3 regions of the Pseudomonas sp. GG8 genome follow, and region 1 is predicted to be linked to each of the others. Evidence: predicted binding sites of a transcription regulator. Region 1 holds the regulator's gene; each other region holds the start of a gene.
The links. Region 1 encodes FliA, which starts transcription of late flagellar genes. Its sites were predicted from a motif close to CTAAAGTTTNNNNNNNNNNNGCCGNTAA; they were not measured.

Region 1 (3,277 bases):
CGGCGCCGATTTCGCGACGCATGAAGCGTCCCCAATCGACACTCAAAGCAGCAGCCTCAGTGCCAAGCCCACCCACCAGCGGTGTACTGAGCTCCACCAGATCCATCGTGCGGTTGGCCGCTGCCTCGGTCAGCCTGACCACATAGGACAGCCGCTCGGTAGCATCATTGATCTGCGAGACTTCCTCGGCTTGCGGCGTGTTCGGGTCAATCTGAAAATTGACGATGGCACTGTGCAGTTCGCGAGTAAGTTTGCCGACTTCCTGATACAGGCCGCTGTCGCGGGCCTTATTAAGCTCATTGATCAGTTGCGCAGCGTCGCCGAACCGGCCCTTTTCAAGGCTATCGACCAACTCGTGTGCGTGTTTTTTCAGGGTCGACTCAAAGTCGCCCGATGACGAATCTGTGTGCTCCATAGAGCCCTCGCGGCAAACATCAGCTATTGACGCGCTCGAAGATCTTTTCGATCTTTTCTTTCAGCACTTGAGCCGTGAAGGGCTTGACCACGTAACCGTTCACACCGGCCTGAGCAGCTTCGATGATCTGATCACGCTTGGCTTCAGCCGTTACCATCAACACCGGTAGATGCTTGAGGCGTTCATCTGCACGCACATGGCGTAACAGATCGATGCCGGACATGCCAGGCATGTTCCAGTCAGTCACCAAAAAATCGAAGCTCCCGCTTTGCAGCATCGGCAGCGCGGTAACCCCGTCATCCGCCTCAGCCGTATTGGTAAACCCCAAGTCACGCAACAGGTTTTTTATGATCCGCCGCATCGTTGAGAAGTCATCAACGATGAGGATTTTCATGTTCTTGTTCAATTCGACCTCCAAGCAGTCTTTAACGCATTCAGCACCTGAATACGCTGTTCAATCAAAAACCGGCGCAGCACACAACGGCTGCACGAAAACGACGACGAGCTTGGTAAATCAACAGGTCGGGAAACGGGCACAGCAGGTCTTACAGGACCCTGACTGACCGGCTCCTGCCTAGTCCTATTTTCTTCGCACGCAACGCTTTGCACAGCCAGCCTGCAGATAGCGCGAAACCACCAAGGGCCACGCACTGCCTGTCAACGCGCTCGCCATTCCCCCAAACGCCCTCGCAAACGAGCTGCGCACTGGCTGTGTAACTGGCTGACCCGCGACTCGCTGACCCCCAATACCTCACCAATTTCCTTAAGGTTCAGCTCCTCGTCGTAGTACAGCGCCAATACCAGTCGCTCGCGCTCTGGCAAATTGGCTATCGCATCTGCTAACGCAGCCTGGAAGCGTTCATCTTCCAGATCGCGCGACGGCTCAAGGTGAGCGCTTGCGCCATCCTCGTGCAGCCCTTCATGTTCGCCGTCCTGCAACAGATCGTCGAAACTGAATAGCCGACTGCCCAAGGTGTCATTCAAAATCCCGTAATAATCATCGAGACTCAATTGGAGTTCGGCCGCAACCTCGTGATCTTTAGCGTCACGACCGGTTTTAGCTTCAATTGCCCGAATTGCGTCACTGACCATGCGTGTATTGCGATGCACAGAACGCGGGGCCCAATCACCCTTGCGCACCTCATCGAGCATGGCGCCACGAATACGAATCCCGGCATAGGTCTCGAAACTCGCACCCTTGGTGGCGTCGTATTTAGTCGAGACTTCCAACAAACCAATCATGCCAGCCTGGATCAGGTCTTCGACCTGCACACTGGCTGGCAACCGCGCCAGCAGGTGATAAGCAATGCGTTTAACCAGCGGCGCATAACGCTCGATCAGCTCGTACTGGGAGTCTTTTGACACCTTGCTGTACATGCGATAGCCGCTGGCTGTCATAGCACCGGTCCTGCACTCGCTGGATGTACGAGCCGCTCAACGAAAAATTCCAGATGCCCGCGCGGGTTGGCCGGCAACGGCCAAGTGTCAACTTTCTGTGCGATAGCTTTGAACGCCAGGGAGCACTTGGAACGCGGGAACGCTTCATATACGGCGCGCTGCTTCTGCACGGCTTTACGTACGCATTCGTCATAAGGCACGGCGCCGACGTATTGTAGGGCGACATCCAGGAAGCGGTCAGTGACCTTGGTCAACTTGGCGAACAGATTGCGGCCTTCCTGAGGGCTTTGTGCCATGTTGGCAAGCACCCGGAAGCGGTTCATCCCGTAATCGCGGTTGAGCAGTTTGATCAGCGCGTAAGCATCGGTGATCGAGGTCGGCTCATCACACACCACCAGCAATACTTCCTGGGCCGCGCGCACGAAGCTGACGACCGATTCACCGATGCCCGCAGCCGTGTCGATCACCAGTACATCGAGGTTATCGCCGATGTCGCTGAAGGCCTGGATCAGACCGGCATGTTGTGCTGCCGTCAGGTGAACCATGCTTTGGGTGCCGGACGCAGCCGGCACGATACGAATCCCGCCCGGCCCCTGAAGCAGCACATCGCGAAGCTCGCAGCGTCCTTCGATAACGTCGGCGAGGGTGCGTTTGGGGGTCAAGCCGAGTAACACATCGACATTAGCCAGACCCAGGTCGGCATCCAGCAGCATGACGCGCCGACCGAGCTCAGCCAGAGCCAGTGATAAGTTCACTGACACGTTGGTCTTGCCGACGCCACCTTTGCCACCGGTCACCGCGATAACCTGTACGGGATGCATGCTGCCCATGTTATTTCTTTACCTTGTGTTGCTTAGACCGAGGCCACATTACTGACTGCGAGTTCGTTGAGAGAACAAAGCAAGGCAGACCATGATGTAGGTACATTCCAGTGTCTTGCTTTACCCAACCCTTTTGTTCGGGCTGTGATAAAGATCCGCGAACATATCCGCCATAGCTTCCTCGCTCGGCTCTTCCTGCATTTGCACACTGACCGCTCGACTCACCAATTGGTGCCGGCGCGGCAAGTGCAAATCATCCGGTATCCGTGGCCCATCCGTCAGATAGGCCACCGGTAATTCATGACTGATTGCCAGGCTTAACACTTCACCCAAGCTGGCGGTTTCATCCAGTTTGGTGAGAATGCAGCCGGCTAGACCGCAACGTTTGTAGCTGTGGTATGCCGCGGTCAGAACCTGTTTCTGGCTGGTTGTTGCCAGCACCAGATAATTACGCGCCTTGATACCACGACCGGCGAGGCTTTCCAGTTGCAGGCGCAGTGCTGGATCGCTCGCCTGCAGGCCGGCGGTGTCGATCAAGACCACGCGCTTGCGTACCAACGGCTCCAACGCCTGACCAAGCGACTGGCCCGGGTCGATATGAGTGACCGGCACATTGAGAATACGGCCCAGGGTTTTCAGCTGT
Region 2 (3,277 bases), 2.8 Mb from region 1:
TGTTCGGGTCTTTTTCCATCAGTTCGATGTCTTGTGGGCGCGGGTAACCGCTGACCTGGCATTCGCCGGTCTTGAGTTTTTGCAGACGCACCGCAGCATCGCTGTTGATAGAAAACACCAGATTGTCGAGTTTCACATCCTCTGGCTTCCAATACGTCGGGTTGGCGCTGTAGCGGATCTGCGAGTCCTTTTGATAGCGCTTGAACACGAAAGGCCCCGTGCCAATCGGCTTTTGATTGATGTCGGCGGCCTTTCCTTCCTTGAGCAACTGCGCGGCATATTCAGCGGACTGGATCGAGGCGAAGCTCATGGCCAGATTCTGGATAAAGGCGGCATCGACGTTGTTCAGGCTGAAACGCACGGTGTGTTCATCAACCTTGTCGACGCTCTTGATCGTGGTGTTCAGGCCCATGTCGTTGAAGTACGGCGACTCGGACGGGTAAGCCTTGCGAAACGGATGATTCGGATCGAGCAGGCGATCAAAGGTGAACAACACATCGTCGGCGTTGAAATCCCGAGTGGGTGTGAAGTAATCGGTGGTGTGGAATTTAACGTTTTCGCGCAGGTGGAAGGTGTAACTCAGGCCATCGCTGGACACCTCCCAGCGGGTGGCCAGGCCAGGTTCGACTTCCGTGCTGCCGCGCTCGAATTGCGTCAACCGATTGAACACGGTTTCGGCCGACGCATCGAAGTCAGTGCCACTGGTGTATTGGCTTGGATCGAAACCTGCAGGGCTGGCTTCCGAGCAGTACACCAGGGTGCTGGCGGCCTGGGCGACAGGCGTGCAGGCCAGCAATACGGCGGCGAGGAGCAGTGGTTTAAAGGCAGTCTTGTCCATAGTGGCCTCGAGGAAGTAGTGCAAGCGCGTTGTCGGAAATGATCCGGCGATGTGGATCGCCACGATAAACGTAAGCGAGCGGGCATTACAGGTTGCATCACGGCACCCAGTTATGCAGCAACAGCTCGATAATTTCACTCGCCCGCTGCGTCGGCAGTCGCATCAGTACGTCCTTCAGATACTCGTACGGATCAATGCCCATTGAGCTTGGCCGACTGGATCAGGCTCATCAACGCTGCGGCGCGTTTGCCGCTGCGCAACGATCCAGCAAAGAGTCCATTCTTGCAACTTGTCGCCCAAGGCCTGATCTGCTGCTCTGCGTGGTTGATATTTATGGGTATTGCACCGTCATCGAGACAGCGAGACAAGGCCTTTCAGCGTTTCAGGCTGTACTTGGCGATGGCCACGCCAGCGTGGGCGCTCAGACTGGCTATTTGCAGATACGAATTTGGCGCAATTGCAGCTTCAGTACACGTAAACGATTGACGCGCAGATGTCGGGTGGACGCTCACAGTCCTTGAGCAGAAAAACTCGGCTCAAGTTTTCTGAAGACTTAGCGATAATGACAATGAGCGCTTACCTAACCCTGAAGGTCACCCCATGCTTTCCAGATTCACTATTGTTCAGAAACTAAGCGCTGGATTCGGATTAATCATTCTGATTATCTGCATTTTGATCGGTCTGGTTCGCGACGCCTTCAGCAAAATCGAAGACGCCACGAACTGGAATATTCATACCTATATGGTTCTGGATATCAGCAATAGACTTGTCATCAGTCTGACCAATATCGAGACGGGGATGCGGGGTTTCGCACTGAGTGGTGAAGACGATTTTTTGGCCCCGTTGACGTCTGGACGAAGCAGCTTCGACCAGTCGCTTGGAGAACTTCAACGGCTGACCTCCGATAATCCGGCGCAACAGCAACGCTTGATGGAGATTAAGGCAACGCAGCAAAAATGGTATAGCGAAGACATTGAGGGCACGCTGGCCTTGAAGCGGTCTGTGGTCGCAGGAAAAGCGACCTTCGATGACCTCGTTCTGCGCATCAAGGGTCGTCAGGACAAAGTGAAGATGGACGGCATGCGCAAGCTGATTGCCGATTTGCAAGGGGATGAGCAGAAGCTCCTGGGCGTACGCACCAAGACGTTGGAAGATGCAGCCAGATCGGCCAATTTGAGCATGCTCATCGGTGGCCTGCTTGCGGCATTGGCGGCGCTGGCGGTGGCCTTAAGCCTGTCCTCATTGATTCGCAGGCGTCTGAATCTGGCGATTGACGCTGCAAAGCATATTGCCGCTGGACGTCTCGACATCCCAATCGAAAACGTAAGCCAAGATGAGATTGGCAGGCTGCTCGAAGCTTTCAGCGAGATGCAAACACGGCTACGCACAATGATCACCGAGATCAAGAGCGGCGCTGAAAAATTGCTGAGCTCGGCCACCGAGATTTCTCACACCTCTGATGACTTATCGGCAGCAGCGTTGGATCAGTCTCAATCAGTTTCGTCAATGGCTGCCACAGTCGAAGAACTGACGGTGAGCATCAGTCACGTAGCGGCTAGTGCAAATGAAGCACACGGCATCTCCACTGAATCCGGGAGGCACTCGATCGAGGGTGGTACGGTCATTCAAAACACACTGCAAAGCATGAACCTGATAGCCAGTACGGTGCAGAGTTCCGCTCACCAAATAGCTGATTTGGGCCGAGACATTGAGCAAATTACCTCCATCGTGAACGTGATCAGTGCAATCGCCGAGCAGACCAATCTTTTGGCGTTGAATGCCGCCATCGAGGCTGCACGCGCAGGAGATCAGGGTCGTGGCTTTGCCGTCGTCGCCGATGAAGTGAGATTGCTGGCGCAGCGCACCGGCAAGTCGACGTCTGAAATCGGCGAAATGATCCAGAAAATTCAGATCAGCGCACAAGACGCCGTCAAACAGATGGAAGTGGGTGTGAAACAGGTCAATAGCGGGTTGGTATTGGCGAACTCTGCCAATACTGCAATTGACCAGATTCGCGGCGGTGCCAGCCAAATTGTCGGCGTCGTCGATCAAATTTCAATGGCGCTTAACGAACAAAGCGCAGCGAGTCAGGACGTTGCCCGCAGCGTCGAGCGCATTGCTCAGATGGCCCAAAGCAGCAGCCATAACATCACAGCAGCATCGCGAAATGCGACGGCCATCGAGAAGTTAGCGCTGATGCTGGATAAGCAGGTGTCACAGTTCAGGATTTAGGGCTGAGCGCTGCAGAGCGCAACATCTGAGTCCTGACGGGTTAGTTTGAGTGGGTAAAGGACACGACCGATTCAAAGAAAAAACAGCCCGACTTCATACGCCTCAAAGTAAGCGTCTGCCCAACTCACCTTGCGTAAGTCAGGAAGGCACCCACTGATGCGGCAGCAATTGTCCGATCTCACTCGCACGCTGTGTCGGCAGACGCAC
Region 3 (3,277 bases), 2.7 Mb from region 1:
AAGATCGTCAATGTAGATTTCTTTCACGCCCATGGCTTTTGCCTTGGCGCGGGCGGGCTCGACTTCTTCGCCTTGGCCCAAGTCAGCAGTGAAAGTCACTACTTCGCAGTTGTACGTGTCCTGCAGCCACTTGAGGATTACCGAAGTATCCAGGCCACCGGAATACGCGAGAACCACCTTGTTTACGTCCGCCATGCCATCACTCCACCGGGTTGTACGGAAAACCGGTGATTCTACCGCTCAAACCTGTCAATTTACAGAGGCGCGACAGCTTGTGACGACGAAGCGACAGTTAGTGTCGAGAGTACGACCGATTCATGCCGCTCAGGACGTGGCAGCGGCATTGCTCGCAGCCGCAACAGGTGTGGGCTCATCAGGCGCGACACGTTCCAGCTGGATGTTGACCCGACGGTTGCGTGCACGGTTGGCGGCATTGGTGTTGGGCACCAGCGGATACCGCTCGCCATGAAAGCGCAGGGTTATCTGCTTTTCCTGCACACCTTGAGTCTTGAAGAAGTCCATCACCGCCAACGCCCTGCGCCGCGACATATCACGATTGGTCAGGCGGTTACCGCTGTTATCCGAATGGCCATCGAGTTCAATGTGGTTAACGGTGGGATCGGCTTTTAGGAACTCAGCGATGACCTGCAGCTTTGCCCGCGCTGGCGCATCAAGATCGACGCCGTTGCCTGGGAAGCCTATCTGCGCCTGCTTGACCTGTTCGAAATTCATCGGTAGCAACTTGGTGGTACAGGCTTGGTAATCGCTGAACGCCTTGTTGAACCTGACCGGTAACAGCCGCACTTCCACAGCACTATTACCCTCTTGAGAGTAATGACGAATAACCGGACTGCGACCTTCAAGCAAGCCTGCCATCAGGCGCCCGGCCTGGCCCTGGGAGCTATTGAATGGAATGCCGCCATTGCTTACTTTGACCGAGCCCAGATTGATATCACCGCGCCCCGGCTGCCAGGGCGCTGCCGCCGCCAACAGGGTCGCAGAACCCGAGCCGAGCATACTGCCAGTAGCCTTGAGACGAAACGTGGCCTGCTCACCCGCGCGGCGCACGAATTCGCCCACACCGAAATCGGTGATGGGTTGGGTCAGGCGACACTCGAATTTGTCACCTTCGACTTTCCATTCGATACTTTCCAGACGCGTCTGGAAGGTGATAGCCACTGCCGGCAGACTGGCAAACACGCTGAGCAAGGCTAGATAACGCTGGCGCACGGGAGGCTCCACTAGAAAACTGCATACGTCTGGCTATCGGTAACTTCCCGGAAAACTTGATAGCGAGTGCCTGGAAGAGTCTTTTCCGGTAGCATTCCCAGCGAGTTTGACCCGCCTGGAATCCCCAATGTCTGACCGCCTGACCCTTCTGCGTCCCGACGACTGGCACATTCACCTCCGTGATGGAGCTGTTTTGCCTCACACCGTCGCTGACGTAGCGCGTACTTTTGGACGCGCAATCATCATGCCGAACCTGGTGCCTCCCGTGCGTAATGCACAGGAAGCTGACGCCTATCGCCAGCGCATTCTTGCTGCGCGCCCGGCAGGCAGCCACTTCGAACCGCTGATGGTGCTGTACCTGACCGACCTGACCCAGCCGCAGGATATACGCGCGGCCAAGGCCAGCGGGTTTGTCCATGCCGCCAAGCTGTACCCGGCCGGGGCAACCACCAACTCCGATTCCGGCGTCACCAGCATCGACAAAATTTTCCCAGCGCTCGAAACCATGGCTGAAGTCGGCCTGCCGCTTCTGGTCCACGGGGAAGTGACCCGTAGCGAAATCGACGTTTTCGACCGTGAAAAAATCTTCATCGATGAGCATTTACGTCGAGTGGTTGAACGCTTCCCAACGCTGAAGGTGGTTTTCGAACACATCACCACCCGCGAAGCCGTGCAGTTCGTCAACGACGCTTCGGCGAACGTCGGGGCGACGATCACCGCCCATCACCTGCTTTATAACCGCAACCACATGTTGGTCGGCGGCATTCGCCCGCACTTCTATTGCCTGCCGATTCTCAAACGCAACACTCACCAGGAAGCATTGCTCGATGCCGCCACCAGTGGCAGCGCGAAATTCTTCCTCGGTACCGATTCAGCGCCTCACGCCCAGCAAGCCAAAGAAGCGGCGTGCGGCTGTGCCGGTTGCTACACCGCTTACGCTGCCATCGAGCTGTACGCCGAAGCGTTCGAACAACGCAACGCCCTGGACAAACTGGAAGGTTTTGCCAGCGTTCACGGCCCGGCGTTCTATGGCCTGGCACCCAACCGCGACACCATAACGCTGGTCCGTGATGAATGGACCGCACCTACCAGCCTGCCGTTTGGCACGCTGTCCGTAATTCCGCTGCGCGCCGGTGAAAAACTGCGCTGGCGCCTGCTAGAGGAACACGCGTGAGCGAAGATCATTTCGACGACGAACAGGACGGTCATGGCGGCGGAGGCGGAGGCGGCTCTCGGCACCCGATGGCTGCCCGTTTCCGCGGCTATCTGCCGGTCGTTATCGACGTAGAAACCGGCGGATTCAACTCGGCGACCGATGCGCTGCTGGAAATCGCCGCAGTCACGATCGGCATGGACGAAAAAGGCTTCGTGTTCCCTGAGCACACTTACTTCTACCGCGTTGAACCGTTCGAAGGCGCCAATATCGAAGCTGCCGCGCTGGAGTTCACCGGGATCAAGCTCGATCACCCGCTGCGCATGGCTGTCAGCGAAGAAACTGCGCTGACCGACATCTTCCGTGGTGTTCGCAAAGCCTTGAAAGCCAATGGCTGCAAACGTGCGATTCTGGTGGGGCATAACGCCAGCTTCGACCTCGGCTTCGTAAATGCTGCAGTCGCGCGCCTGGACATGAAGCGCAACCCTTTCCACCCGTTCTCCAGTTTCGACACCGCGACCCTAGCGGGTCTGGCTTACGGTCAAACCGTGCTCGCCAAGGCCTGTCAGACCGCGGACATCGACTTTGATGGCCGTGAAGCACACTCAGCCCGCTACGACACCGAAAAAACCGCAGAACTGTTCTGCGGCATCGTCAACCGCTGGAAACAAATGGGTGGCTGGGAAGACTTCAACGACTGAAGCCTGTCCTGCTCTCCAAAAACCGGCCCACGTGGCCGGTTTTTCATGTGCGCCATCAGGTGTTTTATAGGAGATGCCGCCCAGTATTCGACGCGGCGCTGTGTTCTGGACGCAAGGGGCGCGCTCAAACCTGTTTACAGGACAAGACTGGCTTATCCGCGACCTCCCCATCGCTCCCTGCCCGGAGTCGACA

Region 2: a site for FliA is predicted at 1,374-1,401, ahead of ACVBEG_RS20895 (methyl-accepting chemotaxis protein). Genes of this name have one in related genera too.
Region 3: a site for FliA is predicted at 1,264-1,291, ahead of ACVBEG_RS20280 (flagellar protein MotY). Genes of this name have one in related genera too.

The regions. Positions count from the first base shown of each region.
Region 1 is NZ_JBRIIP010000001.1:1,505,666-1,508,942, reverse strand. It holds gene ACVBEG_RS07395 (protein phosphatase CheZ) at 1-415, opposite strand, end outside; gene ACVBEG_RS07390 (chemotaxis response regulator CheY) at 435-809, opposite strand; gene fliA (RNA polymerase sigma factor FliA) at 1,073-1,813, opposite strand; gene fleN (flagellar synthesis regulator FleN) at 1,810-2,643, opposite strand; gene flhF (flagellar biosynthesis protein FlhF) at 2,755-3,277, opposite strand, start outside.
Region 2 is NZ_JBRIIP010000001.1:4,351,378-4,354,654, reverse strand. It holds gene ACVBEG_RS20905 (ABC transporter substrate-binding protein) at 1-838, opposite strand, end outside; partial or broken gene ACVBEG_RS20900 (transposase domain-containing protein) at 936-1,230, opposite strand; gene ACVBEG_RS20895 (methyl-accepting chemotaxis protein) at 1,439-3,070, shown strand; partial or broken gene ACVBEG_RS20890 (IS66 family transposase) at 3,209-3,277, opposite strand, start outside.
Region 3 is NZ_JBRIIP010000001.1:4,209,877-4,213,153, forward strand. It holds gene ACVBEG_RS20275 (argininosuccinate synthase) at 1-195, opposite strand, end outside; gene ACVBEG_RS20280 (flagellar protein MotY) at 325-1,230, opposite strand; gene pyrC (dihydroorotase) at 1,358-2,404, shown strand; gene rnt (ribonuclease T) at 2,401-3,084, shown strand.